Regions from separate parts of the Vibrio sp. 1288 genome, predicted to be linked through region 2. Evidence: predicted binding sites of a transcription regulator. Region 2 holds the regulator's gene; each other region holds the start of a gene.

Region 1 (4,070 bases), on a different contig from region 2:
TCTTGCAAATGTTGGTTAACGGCGCTTTGCCTCACCAGGAATTTGTCGACCAAGAGATAGCCTCAACAGTACTAAAGTCTTTAGAAGAGAAAGGCTGGATTGAACGTATCGAGAAGAAGCCTGTAATCACCCAGTGGGGACAGCACGTTGAATGCGACGTCGAAAAGCCAAAGCTCAACCACGAACAAGCGCTGGCTATTGCGAGTGTAAATAGCCAAACAGGCTTTGCTTGCTATTTATTAGAGGGAGTAACTGGCTCTGGTAAAACCGAAGTTTACTTAAACCTTATCAAGCCAGTTTTAGAGCAAGGGAAACAAGCCTTGGTTTTAGTACCAGAGATTGGCTTAACGCCCCAAACCATCAACCGCTTTAAACACCGTTTTAATGTGCCAGTTGACGTCATCCACTCCGGGTTAAACGAGACGGAGCGTCTGAATGCGTGGCTTTCTGCACGCGACAAAGCGGCCGGAATCATTATCGGCACACGCTCTGCCCTACTCGCGCCTTTTGCTGATCTCGGGATTATCATTGTGGACGAGGAGCATGACACCTCTTACAAACAACAAGATAGCTTGCGTTATCATGCACGCGATGTTGCTGTAATGCGCGCCCATAAAGAGCAAGTACCGATTATCCTCGGCTCAGCGACGCCAGCATTAGAAACTTTGCATAATGCGCTGTCTGGTAAATATCACCATTTAACACTAACCCAACGAGCTGGCTCTGCCGTACCAACCACCAATAAAGTGTTAGATGTAAAAGGTCAGTATTTAGAAAGTGGCTTATCTGCCCAACTGATTGCCGAAATGCGCAAGCATTTAAAAGCGGGCAATCAAGTAATGTTGTTTCTTAACCGTCGAGGCTTTTCGCCCGCTTTGATGTGCCATGAATGCGGTTGGATTGCAGAATGTAAACGCTGTGATGCGTACTATACGTTCCACCATTACAGCAACGAAATACGCTGCCATCACTGCGGCTCACAACAACCGGTGATTCATCAATGTCAGGGGTGTGGTTCAACCCAATTGGTTACCGTCGGCGTAGGAACGGAACAACTCGAACAACAATTGGCTCAGTTATTTCCAGAATACAACGCCATTCGCATCGACAGAGACAGCACACGTCGCAAAGGTAGTTTGGAAGATGCCCTTGAATCGATTCGTAAAGGTGAACATCAAATTCTGATTGGCACCCAAATGCTGGCTAAGGGGCACCATTTTCCAAATGTAACGCTCGTTGCTCTTTTGGATGTTGATGGCTCTCTTTATAGTAGTGACTTCCGCGCTTCCGAGCGACTAGCGCAGTTGTTTATTCAGGTCGCAGGTCGTGCCGGCCGCGCAAGTAAACCTGGCGAGGTTATCCTACAAACCCACCATCCTGAGCACAGCTTGCTGCAGGCCCTGCTTCAAAAAGACTATCGCCACTTTGCTATGACGGCTCTGGAAGAACGCAAACTGGCTCAGCTTCCGCCTTATAGTTTCTTGACTCTGTTTAAAGCAGAGGCGAACCAAAGTGAGGTAGTTGAAGACTTCCTGCGTCAGGTTCGCTTTACGTTAGAGTCACACCCTCTGTTCGATGATTCCTGCATGGTGTTAGGCCCTACTCCTTCACCTTTGGCCAAGCGGGCTGGTAAATACCGTTGGCAACTATTACTGCAAACTCAGCATCGTTCATTGATGCAAAAGTTATTAACCAGTGCCAAACCTGCTATTGAGTTGTTGCCAAATGCTAAGAAAGTACGCTGGAATTTAGACATAGAACCACAAGATCTCAGCTAGCAAACGTTTAACTATGTAATGAATTACCATTTAATGTGACCAGAATCACACCAAGATTACAGTTTTTGTTAAACAGACCGTAACTTTCACTTTAGAAATGAATAGACTATCCAAATTAGAAAAGTCTAAAGTGACTTGTTTGCACAGGCTTAAATTAAAACAATGACTATTCCCATAAATTGGTATCGCGGTGAAGAATCCATTTTCCCACTCGTTAACACGAACTGAGCGAAGAGCAAACACAGCTCTAACTCGGTTGATTACTCTGATTTCAAACCGGAATAACGTCACCTTGGCAAAAAATAAATGAGAGGTTAAAAACTATGGCGACAATGAAGGATGTTGCCCAGCTTGCGGGAGTGTCTACGGCTACGGTATCTCGAGCCTTAATGAATCCAGAGAAGGTCTCTTCTTCTACAAGAAAGAGAGTAGAAGATGCCGTACTTGAAGCGGGTTATTCTCCAAACTCATTAGCGCGTAACTTACGTAGAAACGAATCAAAAACCATTGTTACTATCGTTCCCGACATCTGTGATCCTTATTTTTCTGAAATTATTCGCGGTATTGAAGATGCAGCCATGGAACATGGCTATCTAGTCCTTCTGGGCGATAGCGGACAACAGAAGAAACGCGAAAGCTCTTTCGTTAATCTCGTATTTACTAAGCAGGCAGATGGAATGCTACTGCTTGGTACAGATCTACCATTCGATGTCAGTAAGCCAGAACAAAAGAACTTACCTCCGATGGTAATGGCGTGTGAATTTGCGCCTGAACTCGAGCTTCCGACAGTACATATTGACAACCTGACCTCAGCATTTGAAGCGGTGAATTACCTGACCCAATTAGGTCATAAAAGCATTGCTCAAATCTCTGGACCAGATACAGCAATATTGTGTCAGTTCCGCCAACAAGGCTACCAACAAGCCCTGCGCCGTGCCGGCATCAATAAAGATCCACAATATAGTGTCATTACTGAATTCTCTTTTGATGGCGGAGCAAAAGCCGTTCGTAAACTGCTCGAATTGCCAGAGCCACCAACGGCTATTTTCTGTCACTGTGACACAATGGCCATCGGCGCAATTCAAGAAGCGAAAAAGCTTGGCTTACGAGTCCCGCAAGATCTCTCTGTTGTGGGCTTTGATGACATTAACTTCGCTCAGTACTGCGATCCACCGTTGACCACTATCTCTCAGCCTCGCTATGAGATTGGTCGACAAGCAATGCTAATGATGCTCGAGATGTTAAAAGGCCACGACGTGCATTCAGGCTCGCGTCTGCTTGAAACTAATCTCGTCATTCGCGGAAGTGCAGCGCCACCACAGCGCCCTTAACCTAAAGATTAGTATTCATCCCTAAAGCGGTGCTAAGGCGCCGCTTTTTATTTACCCTCCTGCTTTTTGTGTATCCCTGAATAAATATAAGCGAGAACTGAAACACACCCCTATACTCGGGCGTTGTCGCGCTTTAGCTATCAAGATTCTATCAATAGGGTGTTTTCTCAACTCGTTCTGGATTAACATATTTGCAAGAATCCTTGATGACCAGAAATAACCGTGGCAAATAGAGATTATGTAAGACGGGGGCGAGGCGCCCCAAAAAAGTCGACAAAAAAACAGCCGCCGATAAGAAAAAAGCCTTGGCGTAGTGGTCTGCTCGCTATCTTGCTAGTGGGTAGTTTTGGCTATGGTCTTTACCTTTTGAGTAGCGATCCAGAACCTAAACAGCCTGTAGTGAAACAGCCAACAACCACTGTAAGTAAACCAAAACCGAAAAAAGATTTGCCGCCACCACCAGAAGAAAAATGGGAATATGTTGAGTCACTACCGAAACGTGAAGTTGAAGTTGTGGCCAAAGAAATTGAAGTTTCTAAAATTCCTTACATCATGCAGTGTGGCGCGTACAAAACCCAGGCACAAGCAGAAGAGCGCAAGCTTGCAATCGCATTCCAAGGGATGTCGAGCAAGATTCGTAAGAAAGAAGGCAGTTCATGGTATCGCGTGGTACTAGGTCCGTATAAGTTCAAACGTGATGCAGAACGTGACCGTCATAAACTGCAACGCGCGAAAATCGAGCCGTGCGCGATTTGGAAAGAAAATCTTTAAACTCAGGCCCTAGGAGCTAAGATCCTAGGGCCTTTCTTTTTGCCCCTTGAATCCCCATTTCTCCTCCCCCATATACTGAATTAAATCCAAAGAGAAATAATCAAGAGGTCGACTGTGACTACCATTGTATCTGTACGTCGAAATAATAAAGTCGTCATCGCGGGTGATGGCCAAGTATCTCTAGGCAATA
Region 2 (4,070 bases):
CACACGTTTGACGAAGCGGTTCCCTACAATCAAATGCCAGGCACGTTTACACCGTGGCAAGACTTACCCGAAAACAGCGACGTGCTGTTTTATGAAGGGTTACATGGTGGCGTGGTCGATGGCGATGTTAATGTTGCTCAACATGTGGATTTCTTAATTGGCATGGTGCCGATTGTGAACTTAGAGTGGATACAAAAATTCGTACGTGACACTCGCGATCGCGGCCATTCGCGTGAAGCGGTAATGGACTCAATCGTGCGATCCATGGACGATTACCTCAACTATATCACTCCGCAGTTTTCTCGTACTCACATCAACTTCCAGCGCGTACCGACCGTTGATACTTCCAACCCACTTAATGCAAAAGGCATCCCTAGTTTGGATGAGAGTTTTGTGGTGATTCGCCTACGCGGTATCAAGAATGTCGACTTCCCATATCTGCTGGCCATGATTGATGGCTCATTCATGTCACGCCACAACACGATTGTCGTACCCGGCGGTAAGATGAGCTTTGCAATGGAGCTCATAGTTCGGCCTATCCTACAACAGCTCATCGAAACAGGGAAAATTGGCTAAAAACCTGCCTGCGAAGATGTTTACTTTTCATACCGTGATCATGTGCACAGTTTTGCTTACAAAATCTCAATCATGGCACGATTAAAATCAAGAAATCGTTTTCGAAAAAGGATACTATTTCTTACCGAAACACAAGAGAGCTTGCAGCATATAAAAAGTGCTCTTATTCTAGTAGGCCTAATTCAGGCTTAGCTAAAATATGGATAGCGCAAGCGTACCCTGCAGAGGAAGTGAGATATTATGGTTCTAGGTAAACCTCAAACCGACCCAACATTAGAGTGGTTTCTTTCACACTGTCATATTCATAAGTACCCTTCAAAGAGCACGCTAATTCACGCGGGCGAAAAGGCAGAAACTTTGTACTACATCGTTAAAGGTTCTGTTGCGGTTCTTATCAAAGACGAAGAAGGTAAGGAGATGATCCTTTCTTACCTAAACCAAGGAGACTTTATTGGTGAACTTGGTCTATTCGAGGAAGACCAAGAGCGCACAGCTTGGGTTCGTGCTAAATCTCCTTGTGAAGTTGCTGAAATTTCTTTCAAGAAGTTCCGTCAGCTTATCCAAGTAAACCCAGACATCCTAATGCGTCTTTCTGCGCAGATGGCTCGTCGTCTTCAAGTAACTAGCCAAAAAGTGGGTGACCTGGCGTTCCTAGACGTAACTGGTCGTATCGCTCAGACGCTTCTGAACCTTGCAAAACAACCAGACGCAATGACTCACCCAGACGGCATGCAAATCAAGATCACTCGTCAAGAAATCGGTCAAATTGTTGGCTGTTCTCGTGAGACAGTAGGTCGTATTTTGAAGATGCTAGAAGAGCAGAACCTAATCTCTGCTCACGGTAAAACCATCGTGGTTTACGGTACTCGTTAATCTCAAACTAGAGTGACACGAACAAAATTATAAAAGCCACCAATGGCAACATTGGTGGCTTTTTATTTACTCATGACCAAATAAGATAGGGTGCAGCGAACACTAATGAGTAAGCTTAACAGGTTAACCCTAAAACTTAGCCATTCGTACTTTCAAAGATTTTGTCAGCTGAAGCGGCCACGAAACCTGGGTACAAATCACCATTTTCCATCGGATAGCGCTTAGCAAATTCATAAAACCCGCCAGGGATAATTTCAGTGCCTTCGCTAAAACGAACCGCTACTTTATCTGCCATGGTCGATGACTGCTCTAGCAACACCTCAGGAGTGCCCTTCACTTCACCACCATTTTCATTAATGGTAAACCCAGCGGTACGCAGATGATCGTTTACCTGCTTCACTTCTTCATATTCATTGAGTTGGTTAACGCTCACCGTGAAGTGGTTTGCTCCGTAACCATGCGCCGCAAGCCAAGATGCGTACTCACTTTCTTTAGCCAACGTTTGGTAATCAGCAAAGCTTAAATCCCACAAGCGTCCACCATGTAAGAATGCGCTATCGTTCAGCTTGTCAGCATCGACTTGTGCCACCAAATTTTTCACAATCTCTTGTAGCTCAGGCGAGCACTCTTCAACTTTTAGCTCACTAATAAATACTTTAGGTTGCTTCGGATCTGGGTGCTCATAGTGCTTAGCAACCAGCTTTTTGCTTTCGAAAACGTAATCACCACACGCCTTGTAACCAATAGCTACAAATGGCTTAGCTAGAGTTTCAATACCAAGAGGCGCGATATTGAAGGTACGTAAAGCTATATGATCATTAATCAGAGGCTCATCTTCTTGAAGCAGCTGATGCACTTTAGCCGCCGAAGGGCAAAGACGTTGAATGTAATCTTGCCATAGCGATTCAAATAACACATCGGGCGTCATAACGACTCCTTGTTACGAGATGTAGAGTTTAAAGGTAAGCGGAAGTTGGCTGCTCGTTCACAACAAAAGTTGTCCAGAATAATGAACGAGCAACCATCAACCTGTGACGGTAAATGCCAGTCAGTCAACACGCTTTTCCGAGTCTTTGCTCACTTTTCGTGTTCTGCCAACGATCACTACAACCCATACCTAAATGATGCGCCGGCAAGGTGAGCCGCAATGCATAGTTGCGACTCTATTATTAAAACTTATAGCACTACACCTGGACTCAATGTTGCAGGCAAGACAGTTTCTTGACCTTCCATTGATGCCATTGGGTACGCACAGTAATCTGCTGCGTAGTAAGCGCTTGGGCGCAAGTTACCCGACGCCCCCGGACCACCAAATGGCGCATCACCGCTTGCACCAGTAAGCTGGCGGTTACGGTTCACGATTCCTGCACGAATGTGGTCAACGAAGTATTCCCATTCTTGGTCGTCGGTTGAAACCAAACCAGCAGATAAGCCAAAGCGCGTATCGTTTGCTAGCGCCACGGCTTTGTCTAATCCTTCGTAGCGCACCACTTGCAGAAGTGGGCCGAAGTATTCTTCATCTGGTAACTCAGCAATGTTCGTTACATCAATGATACCAGGAGAAACAAACGCCGCCTCTCCTGCTTTCGCTTCAATCAAGCTTTCACCGCCAAGAGACTGTAGATTAGCTTGTGCATCAAGAATAAACTTGGCTGCCGCGACCGAAATTTGCGGTCCCATAAATGGCGCAGGTTCTGCAAATGGTTGGTCTACGCGAATATTGCGTGTCGCTTCAACGAGTTTGGTGATAAGCGCATCGCCTTTTTCACCCAATGGCACATACAAACGACGAGCACACGTACAACGCTGCCCAGCACTGATAAACGCTGACTGGATGATGGTGTAAACCGTGGCATCCAAATCACCATATTTATCAGAGATCACCATCGGGTTATTACCACCCATTTCTAGTGCGAGCATCTTGCCTGGTTGACCCGCAAATTGACGGTGTAATACATGCCCCGTATTCGCGCTACCCGTAAACAGTACGCCATCAATGCCTTTTGCGTCAGCTAGGGCGATACCAGTTTCTTTCGCGCCTTGAACAAGGTTAATCACGCCTTTCGGCAGACCGGCTTCTTCCCATAGCTTCATCGCCAATTCACCCGTCCATGGCGTTTGCTCAGACGGTTTGAAGACTACCGTGTTACCAGCCAGTAGCGCAGGCACAATGTGACCATTTGGTAGGTGGCCTGGGAAGTTGTAAGGACCAAACACCGCCATCACGCCCAATGGGCGGTGGCGCAATACGATTTGGTTGCCTGCTGCTTCACGGCTCGCCTCACCAGTGCGGTCATGATAAGCGCGAATCGAAATGGCAATTTTACCTGCCATGGCTGCTGCTTCAGTGCGCGTTTCCCAAATCGGCTTACCGGTTTCTTTGGCAATCACTTCGGCGATTTTTTCGCTGTTCTCTTTTACTTTCTCCGCAAAAGCCAACACGATTGCCTCACGCTCTGAAAATGGACGCTTTTTCCAGTCAATAAACGCTTCACGCGCTGCAGATACCGCCTGGTTCACCTGCTCTGCCGTTGCACCTTTGCCTTGCCAGATCACTTCTTGGTTGTACGGCGACAGAGACGTAAATGCTTCACCCTGACCTTGTACCCATTCACCTGCAA
Region 3 (4,070 bases), on a different contig from region 2:
ATATATTTGACCGACTGAGTGCCGTTTTAGATCAACGAGAAATTACTTCTGAATTTTTTGAAATTCCATCCGCTGTTAATACATCTCTGATCAAACAAGCAATTCAAAAACTGGCAAAAGACCTCCATGAACGCGGCGAAGATGTAAAATTGAACGCGAGCTGTGGTCTTCGTCATCGCTTGTTGTCGGTGTACGAAGTTTTCCGTACCTATCGCTGGCCAATTTTTGTGGTTGAGCCTAGTAGCGATAAGCTTTGTTGGTTATACCCTGATGGCAAAGAAGATACCCAAGTCGAAGATCACATTACGATTGCAGATTACCTCACTATCTTTGGTGCACGCGGCGAGTTTCACCACGTTGATTTACCACCTCTTCTTGATAAAAAATTGTATGAACTTGGTGAACGATGGGCCTCAAATGCGCTTGAACTTGGGCCAGGTCTAGCAACACTTAACTACCTTGCAACCACATGCCGCAAAGAACAAAAGCTTGATGTCGAGCTCTCCGAAAAACAGCAGGGCTACCGTGAGCTCAACATGTTGCTTTCAGATTTAGTAGAAGCAGAAATCGCCACCTATGAAAATGGCGTTTTAACGTTTGCAGATGAAGATGCTCGACGCTTTTCAAACGGTGAGTGGTTAGAAACTTTGGTTCACAGCACCGTGAAGCAAATCCAAGACACCATGCCGACGATTCAAGATCGATCGTTAAATGTTCAGGTTTATCGTAAACTTGGTGAAAGTGAAGTACGCAATGAGTTAGATGTCGCAACAGTTGTAAACAACAAGCTGCACATCATCGAGTGCAAAACCAAAGGCATGAGAGATGACGGCGACGATACTTTATATAAGTTAGAATCGCTTCGCGATCTATTAGGTGGCTTACAAGCGCGCGCAATGTTGGTGAGCTTCCGTCCTCTTCGTCACAATGACATTACTCGTGCTGAAGACTTAGGGCTAGCCCTGATTGGCCCTGATGAGCTTAAAGATTTAAGAACGCACTTAACGGCTTGGTTTAAAGACGCGGGCGGTTCAGACGAGATATAGTGCCATTAAGAAAAGCTAAAATTCACAACGATAAAAAGCAGCATTAATGCTGCTTTTTTTATACCTAAATTTTAGCTGTACGCATTTCTATAAGTAGAAAAAAACCAGAGGTTAGCCTCTGGTTTTTTCTGTTTGCTTAAATGCCAACTATAGAGGCTTAAAGCATTTTACGCGCTGCTTCTACAACCACTTTAATTGAACGCGCTTCCGTTTCTTTCAGAGTTGAATGATCTGGAATCTCTTTTTGTGTACGGTTGATGATAACACCAGCCACACAACCCGCTTTTAAACCAGAGCTCGCACACATTGTTAGCAGTGTTGCAGACTCCATCTCGAAGTTAAGTACGCCCATGTCTTGCCATTCTTGCATAGAGCCTTGGAAACGCTTAACAACACGACCAGAGAACGTATCGTAACGTTCTTGACCAGGGTAGAACGTGTCGCTTGATGCAGTCACACCCATGTGAACTGTAGCGCCAGACTCTTCTACCGCTGCTTTCATTGCGGTTGCTACTTCAAAGTCAGCAACTGCTGGGAATTCCATAGGAGCAAAGTGTAGGCTCGCACCGTCAAGACGAACTGACCCCGTCGTTACGATCATGTCACCCACGTTTACATGCGGTTGAATTGCACCCGTTGTACCAACACGTAGGAAAGTGCGAACACCAAGCTGTGCCAATTCCTCAACTGCGATAGAGGTAGAAGGACCACCAATACCTGTAGAACAAACCACAACAGGTTTACCGTCTAGCTCTGCACGGTATAGCGTGTATTCACGATGGCTTGCTAGAAATACTGGATTTTCCATTTGTTCTGCGATTTTTTGAACACGCGCTGGGTCACCAGGAATGATCGCTAGAGTCGCACCATTAAGATCAGCTTCAGTAACACCTAAATGGAATACAGCTTGAGACATAAGTCGCTCCTTATTGTGGCTTATTTTATGAACAATAAGCTCATTAATCAGTTATTGGGTACAGATGCACTGTAGCGAACCTTTCACCAACATAGAGTGATCACAATCACAATGATAAAATGTAATGAAAATGAAATTTCAAACAAAACTGGTATTGATCACACTTTAAGGGGCATTAGATCATTTTGTTGCATAGCAATGCGTGATTTCAAGGACGAGAAAAACGTCTGATCGCATCAGGTGAATACGGTTAAAAAAAGCCCGATACACGAATGCCTCGGGCTATTAATGAGTGGGATCAATGGTTAGGTCAGTTATTTGATCTGCTTGGACTCAAAACGAAGTAATCTCAACGCATTCAATGTCACCAGTGCTGTTGCACCACTGTCGGCTAATACAGCAACCCACAACCCAGTAACACCAAGTAAACTTGTCACTAAGAATACACCTTTCAAACCTAGCGCTAACGCGACATTCTGACGAATGTTACTTAGCGTCGCGCGCGACAGTTCTATCATGGCAGGTAGCTCAATCAAACGGTTGTGTGTTAACGCCGCATCAGCAGTCTCGAGCGCAACATCCGTACCGCCTCCCATCGCAATGCCGATACTCGAAGCTTTCATGGCTGGAGCATCATTGATACCGTCTCCCACCATCGCAACGGTATGTTGTTGTGATAGCTTCTCGACGTAATGCACCTTGTCTGCAGGTAACAAACTCGCTTTATAATCCAAGCCTATTCTATTTGCCATTGCTTCTGCACTTCTCGGGTTGTCACCCGTTAGCATCACCGACGTGACCCCAAGTTCCTTCAACATTGCGATGGCTTGCTGGGCATCTGAGCGCAATGTATCTTGCCATGCGATCACGCCAATGACCTCGTCATCGTAACGAACAATGACAACCGTTTTACCTTGTTGTTCCAACGTAACTACTTGCTCTATGGCTTCTTGAGAAAGTGGAAAGTCTGCCTTTGAAGGCGTGACCACTTGGACCATTTTTCCATCGACGTAACCAGTGACACCAGAGCCTACTTGCGCGGTTTTATCCAACGCTTCAGGAATAGTAAGCCCCTGCTCTTGCACTTTGGTAACTAAAGAAACCGCTAGAGGATGACTTGAACCAACCTCGATTGACGCAGTTAGGCTAAGTAACTTGTCTTCATCCATATCAAAAGCAAAGACATCAGTCACTTCTGGTTTACCTTGCGTCAGTGTCCCAGTTTTATCAAATGCGACAGACTCAACCTTGCCAAGCAACTCAAGCGCCGCACCACCTTTGATCAATGCGCCCCGCTTAGCAGCTGCCGCCAAGCCAGAAGTGATCGCCGCAGGCGTTGAAATTACTAATGCACATGGACAAGCAATCAACAGCAGGGCGAGTCCTCGATAGATCCACGTTTCCCACGGTTGGGCAAATAGTAATGGCGGCGTAACGATAACCATCAGAGACACCAGCATCATTAGCGGCGTATACCAACGGCTAAATTTATCAAGAAAGCGTTCTAATGGTGCCTTACGGGATTCTGCTTCTTCAATCAAATGAAGAATTCGGTCTATCGCATTCTCGCCCTGACGGGAAGTCACCTGTAAGCGAACCACTTTATCGACAACCACAGCCCCGGCCATCACTTTGCCACCGGTTTGATGTTCAACGGGAACAGATTCTCCCGTTAACGCACTTTCGTCAAAACTCGCAAGCGCATCTTGCAAAACACCGTCGGCAGGCAAACGACCTCCGGGTGCGACTTCTATGATATCCCCTGGTTTAAGCTGAGCAGCTGGTACTTCTTTACGTTCACCATCAATAATTAAAATTGAATTTTCTGGGACTAAGTCCATTAACGCCTGGACACCGCTTCGCGCGCGAGATGATGCATATGCTTCTAACTTTTCACCAATAAGGAAAAGCAATAACACCATTGCGGCTTCGGCGGTTTCACCTAAATATAAAGCGCCGAGCGCCGCTACACTCATTAACGTTTCAATCGCAAAAGGCGTACCGCTACGCGCCAACTTAAATGCTTTGAGCGCGATTGGGTATAAACCAAGTAAACACGTCAAAGTGAATAACCAAGCGCTTATTTGAGGGTCGATCTTAGAAATTAC
Region 4 (4,070 bases), on a different contig from region 2:
ACTTGGAAGCGGGTATTCGAGCAGTAGAGATAGGATCGTTGCTGCTTGGTCGAGATCCGGAAACGGGTAAACAAAAAGCGTCAGAGCTTGAGTTGATGCGTTTGACCATTCCACGTCGTGTCTACACAAACGATCATATGGATTACATTGCGGATGCGATTATCGAACTGAAAAATCGTGCACATGAGTTAAAAGGGCTCACTTTCGAGTACGAGCCACCAGTGCTGCGCCACTTTACTGCTCGATTTAAAGAGATCGATTAACTCAAGTTTAAATCTAGATAATCAAAAGGCCGCGAGTTTCGCGGCCTTTTTCGATTCGTTTATTTCTTAGCGTTACAGTTAGGCTAACTCTAACGTGATGCGAACGAACTGGTCGTCTTGATACTGCACTTCATAATTGAAGGTACCACTGGCGTAAATGCTGCCAAGGAAAAGTGAGCGTTGACTCATTGGTCCGCGGAACAGCATCGAAATAGGAGCGATTAGGGCGTTATTGCCATCAAAGTGCTGATTTAAGTTCTCCGAAAGCACACACAGCAAACAGCCGTGTTGGTCGTGAGATAAGTCGACGTCTTCCGGTCGCGATAATAACACGGTAGTCCCCAGTTTCTTCTCAATCTCGTTGATCAGCAGCAAGTAGCTATCTAGATCGGGTTGAGGGTTGCTGGGTTTGTCTGCACCGACGCAGCGCTCGAGTAATGCTTCCAGATTTCCGTTCTCACCTTTTGCCTGCTGAGTCAAAGATTTTAACGGCTTTTTAATCAGCTTATAGCGATTACTCTTCAGTTTTGGTTTCAGCCATTTCTGAAGTAAGTCATTACGTTCTTTAAGGGAGAGGCCATGCGAGGACGCGTGAATTTTAAAGTGCAGGTGTAATAAAGCGTGAACCGCAAGCTCACTCAGAAGTTGATTAGCATCTGTAGACTGTCTTGCCTGCTTAGAACTTTGCATTACACTCGAACAAAATTAGGGAAGAAGGATAATGGTGCCGAGAGAGGGACTCGAACCCTCACACCAAAGGCACTAGCACCTCATGCTAGCGTGTCTACCAATTTCACCATCTCGGCATCATGATGCTCTGAATACTCAGAGGCCTCGAAAGAAGCAACGCGAATTGTATAACCAAAATCCACCTGTTGGCGAGAGCAAAATGACGAATTTTGGCTCTTTCGAGTTTGATTGCATATTTATTGGTCACTTTTATGTTTTTTACCATCAACGCCTATCCTTATACCCTTACTTTTATTAATAGTATGACGACAAAAGAGTACTTTTGCCTAAATTTTGAACGCTTGAACGTTTGCGTAAATAAATGTGATGAATATCTCTTTTTGTTGGCTATACTTGCGTCCCGTTTAAGCGGGAATTAGGGTTTAGTTGTTCAAGACCCTTACCCATACAAGCCGTCACATGGAGCAGGCCAAGCAACATGCTCGCCAGCAGTGAATGACCCCACGGACCGGACCAGCTACGTTCAATTGCTTGTATAAGGTAAAAATAAGATGTCGAACTATTCGTTCTGTCTACATTCTGGATCTAAAAGTGAGTTATCACTCGCTGCGTTGTCCCTTTCTTCTGCCAATTCCTTTGGCTCTTTTTTCTTTTTCAACGTTTAGTAGGTCCAGCTCATGAGTGTTCTATTTAGTCTATTTGGTATTGTTGCACTGCTAGGTTGTGCTTTCCTACTTTCTGAGGGTCGTTCTTCCATTAATTGGAAAACTGTATCTCGCGCCTTGATGCTACAAATGGGGTTTGCTGCTTTGGTGCTCTATTTCCCGTTGGGTCAAGCGGCGCTGGCGAGTTTAAGTAATGGGGTCGCGGGGCTACTCAGCTTTGCTGATGAAGGGATTAAATTCCTCTTTGGTGACCTCGCTTCTTCTGGCTTTATCTTCGCTATTCGTGTCCTTCCTATCATCATCTTCTTCAGTGCTCTTATCTCCGCCCTTTACTATTTGGGCATTATGCAAAAAGTGATTCAATTTATTGGCGGCGCTATCCAGAAGTTCTTGGGTACGAGTAAAGCAGAGTCTTTGGTTGCAACAGGGAACATCTTCTTATCTCAAGGCGAGTCACCACTTCTTATTCGTCCATTTCTTTCTAACATGACTCGCTCTGAACTGTTTGCCGTGATGGCTGGTGGTATGGCTTCAGTGGCGGGCAGTGTGCTTGGTGGTTATGCTGGTTTGGGTGTCGACCTCAAATACTTGATCGCGGCAAGCTTTATGGCAGCGCCAGGTAGTTTGATGATGGCAAAAATTATCGTTCCTGAGCGTCAAACGCCAAGCGATTACAACAATATTGAGCTAGATAAATCAGAAGAAAGCAACGTAATTGATGCGCTAGCAAGCGGTGCTATGGGCGGTATGAAAGTTGCTGTTGCTGTTGGTACCATGCTTATCGCTTTCGTGAGTGTTATCGCGATGGTGAACACGGGGCTAGAAAACTTGGGTGAGATACTTGGTTTCTCTGGCGTAACGCTACAAGCGATTTTTGGTTATTTGTTTGCACCTCTCGCATGGTTGATTGGTGTGCCAAGCCACGAAATCCTAGCTGCGGGTTCATACATTGGTCAGAAAGTGGTGATGAATGAGTTTGTTGCGTTTATCGATTTTGTGCAGCACAAAGCGACACTGTCTGAGCATACTCAAATTATTATCACTTTTGCGTTGTGTGGTTTTGCGAACATTGGCTCAATTGCGATTCAGTTGGGTTCTATCGGCGTGATGGCACCTGAGCGCCGCAAAGATGTTGCAAGTCTAGGCCTAAAAGCGGTTGCTGCTGGTACACTCGCTAACCTGATGAGTGCGTGCTTAGCGGGCATTTTTATCTCTCTCTAATTTAGATTGAAGATACACACTAAAAACCCGCCTAAATGGCGGGTTTTGTTATTTCTAAGGCTTGGGCATTAAGCCGTAAGGTATCGATTTAAAAGCCTCTGGGTGCTCTTGATAAGTTGGCGCTTTATGTACCCCTTTCCAATCGAGCAGCATGATGGCTAGCACGTTACGGTGTTCGCCGTACTTGAGATCAAAGTTACCGTCGACCGACGGAATCATCCCTTTTTCTGCGTTGATTGCGTGACGAATGGCTTGGCGGGTTTTCTTTACGACCGGATCATGGTCCAAGCCTGCTAACAAAAACGAAATGCCGACTTCCGCAATCACGTCTTCTTTGGCGCGCAGTAGGATAGTGTCGATATTGTTGCGAAAGTAATCATAAATCCATTGGTGTTTCTTCTCGCTTACTCGCTCCTGATAATACTGTGAATCGGCAAAGATGATGTGCGTCATCCCATAGAGTTTGTTCCAATACTGCTGAGCTGAAAGCATCTTATCTTTATCGTCGGGGTAGGTGTCACGGAAGGTTTGAGTGAATTCCTCGACCACATCTTGCTCTCCTAACTGACGAAGCCAGTAGACTTGGTTTGCAAGCTGAGCTGCCCATGCTTCTATCATCTCTTTGTCCGTAACGTAACGCGAGAAATCGTAGCGCCTAATAATTTTTCTCAGCGTTTTGTCTTGTTTATGCTTTAGGCCGTATTCGTTTGCTCTTGCCATTGCGCCAAGCAAATCCACACCAAGATAAAGGTACTCAGGATGGTGTTTAGTCACGGTATAGCGTCGCTGCCCTCGTTCGGTTTCTTTCTCTTGATACGTGGTCAGCCTTTGAGATGAATAGAGAATGATGTCTTCTGGTTCAACAACTTCATTAGCAAATTGGTTTAACCGGCTGGCTACTTGTGCCATGTCGGTCCAAATGGCAGCGTGATATTTCTCATCTAATGTTTGGCGGTACATGCGTAAGCCAAAATGGCCCTCTTTAAACGCCGGGAAAGTGAACAGTTCCTGTTCGTAGGTACTACGAATCAACTGCGCTGATTGAGTATTATCGAGAAGCGGTACCTCTTCCTGTGATGCCTGAGCTGCAAAGGTAAGTGAGCAAGAGAGTAAGACCGCTAAGCTAAGAGGTTTAATACGCATAAATCCATTCCCTATGAAGTCCTGAACCTAAACCTACCATCAATATTAATTGAGAATGTAAAAGCTGAGTCAATAGTTGAAAATTTGC

What was found. The regulator CRP, encoded in region 2, controls carbon source genes, mostly activating them, when cyclic AMP is high. The targets are predictions, from matches to a motif close to TGTGANNNNNNTCACA.
Region 1: cytR (DNA-binding transcriptional regulator CytR) is a predicted target of CRP. The motif match lies at 1,813-1,828, and genes of this name have one in related genera.
Region 3: udp (uridine phosphorylase) is a predicted target of CRP. The motif match lies at 2,058-2,073, and genes of this name have one in related genera.
Region 4: R8O11_RS05895 (NupC/NupG family nucleoside CNT transporter) is a predicted target of CRP. The motif match lies at 1,544-1,559, and genes of this name have one in related genera.

The regions. Positions count from the first base shown of each region.
Region 1 covers NZ_JAWPOX010000001.1:291,982-296,051, forward strand. The annotation lists gene priA (primosomal protein N') at 1-1,778, shown strand, start outside; gene cytR (DNA-binding transcriptional regulator CytR) at 2,081-3,109, shown strand; gene ftsN (cell division protein FtsN) at 3,332-3,880, shown strand; gene hslV (ATP-dependent protease subunit HslV) at 3,995-4,070, shown strand, end outside.
Region 2 covers NZ_JAWPOX010000043.1:16,332-20,401, forward strand. The annotation lists gene R8O11_RS21940 (phosphoribulokinase) at 1-576, shown strand, start outside; gene crp (cAMP-activated global transcriptional regulator CRP) at 817-1,449, shown strand; gene R8O11_RS21950 (DUF1338 domain-containing protein) at 1,586-2,377, opposite strand; gene astD (succinylglutamate-semialdehyde dehydrogenase) at 2,626-4,070, opposite strand, start outside.
Region 3 covers NZ_JAWPOX010000025.1:52,351-56,420, reverse strand. The annotation lists gene R8O11_RS17540 (DUF1887 family protein) at 1-1,046, shown strand, start outside; gene udp (uridine phosphorylase) at 1,204-1,962, opposite strand; gene R8O11_RS17530 (zinc/cadmium/mercury/lead-transporting ATPase) at 2,277-4,070, opposite strand, start outside.
Region 4 covers NZ_JAWPOX010000005.1:129,358-133,427, reverse strand. The annotation lists gene R8O11_RS05910 (tryptophanase) at 1-263, shown strand, start outside; gene R8O11_RS05905 (DUF2913 family protein) at 342-953, opposite strand; tRNA gene R8O11_RS05900 (tRNA-Leu) at 986-1,069, opposite strand; gene R8O11_RS05895 (NupC/NupG family nucleoside CNT transporter) at 1,631-2,839, shown strand; gene R8O11_RS05890 (DUF3541 domain-containing protein) at 2,894-3,982, opposite strand; gene R8O11_RS05885 (alpha-ketoglutarate-dependent dioxygenase AlkB family protein) at 4,052-4,070, opposite strand, start outside.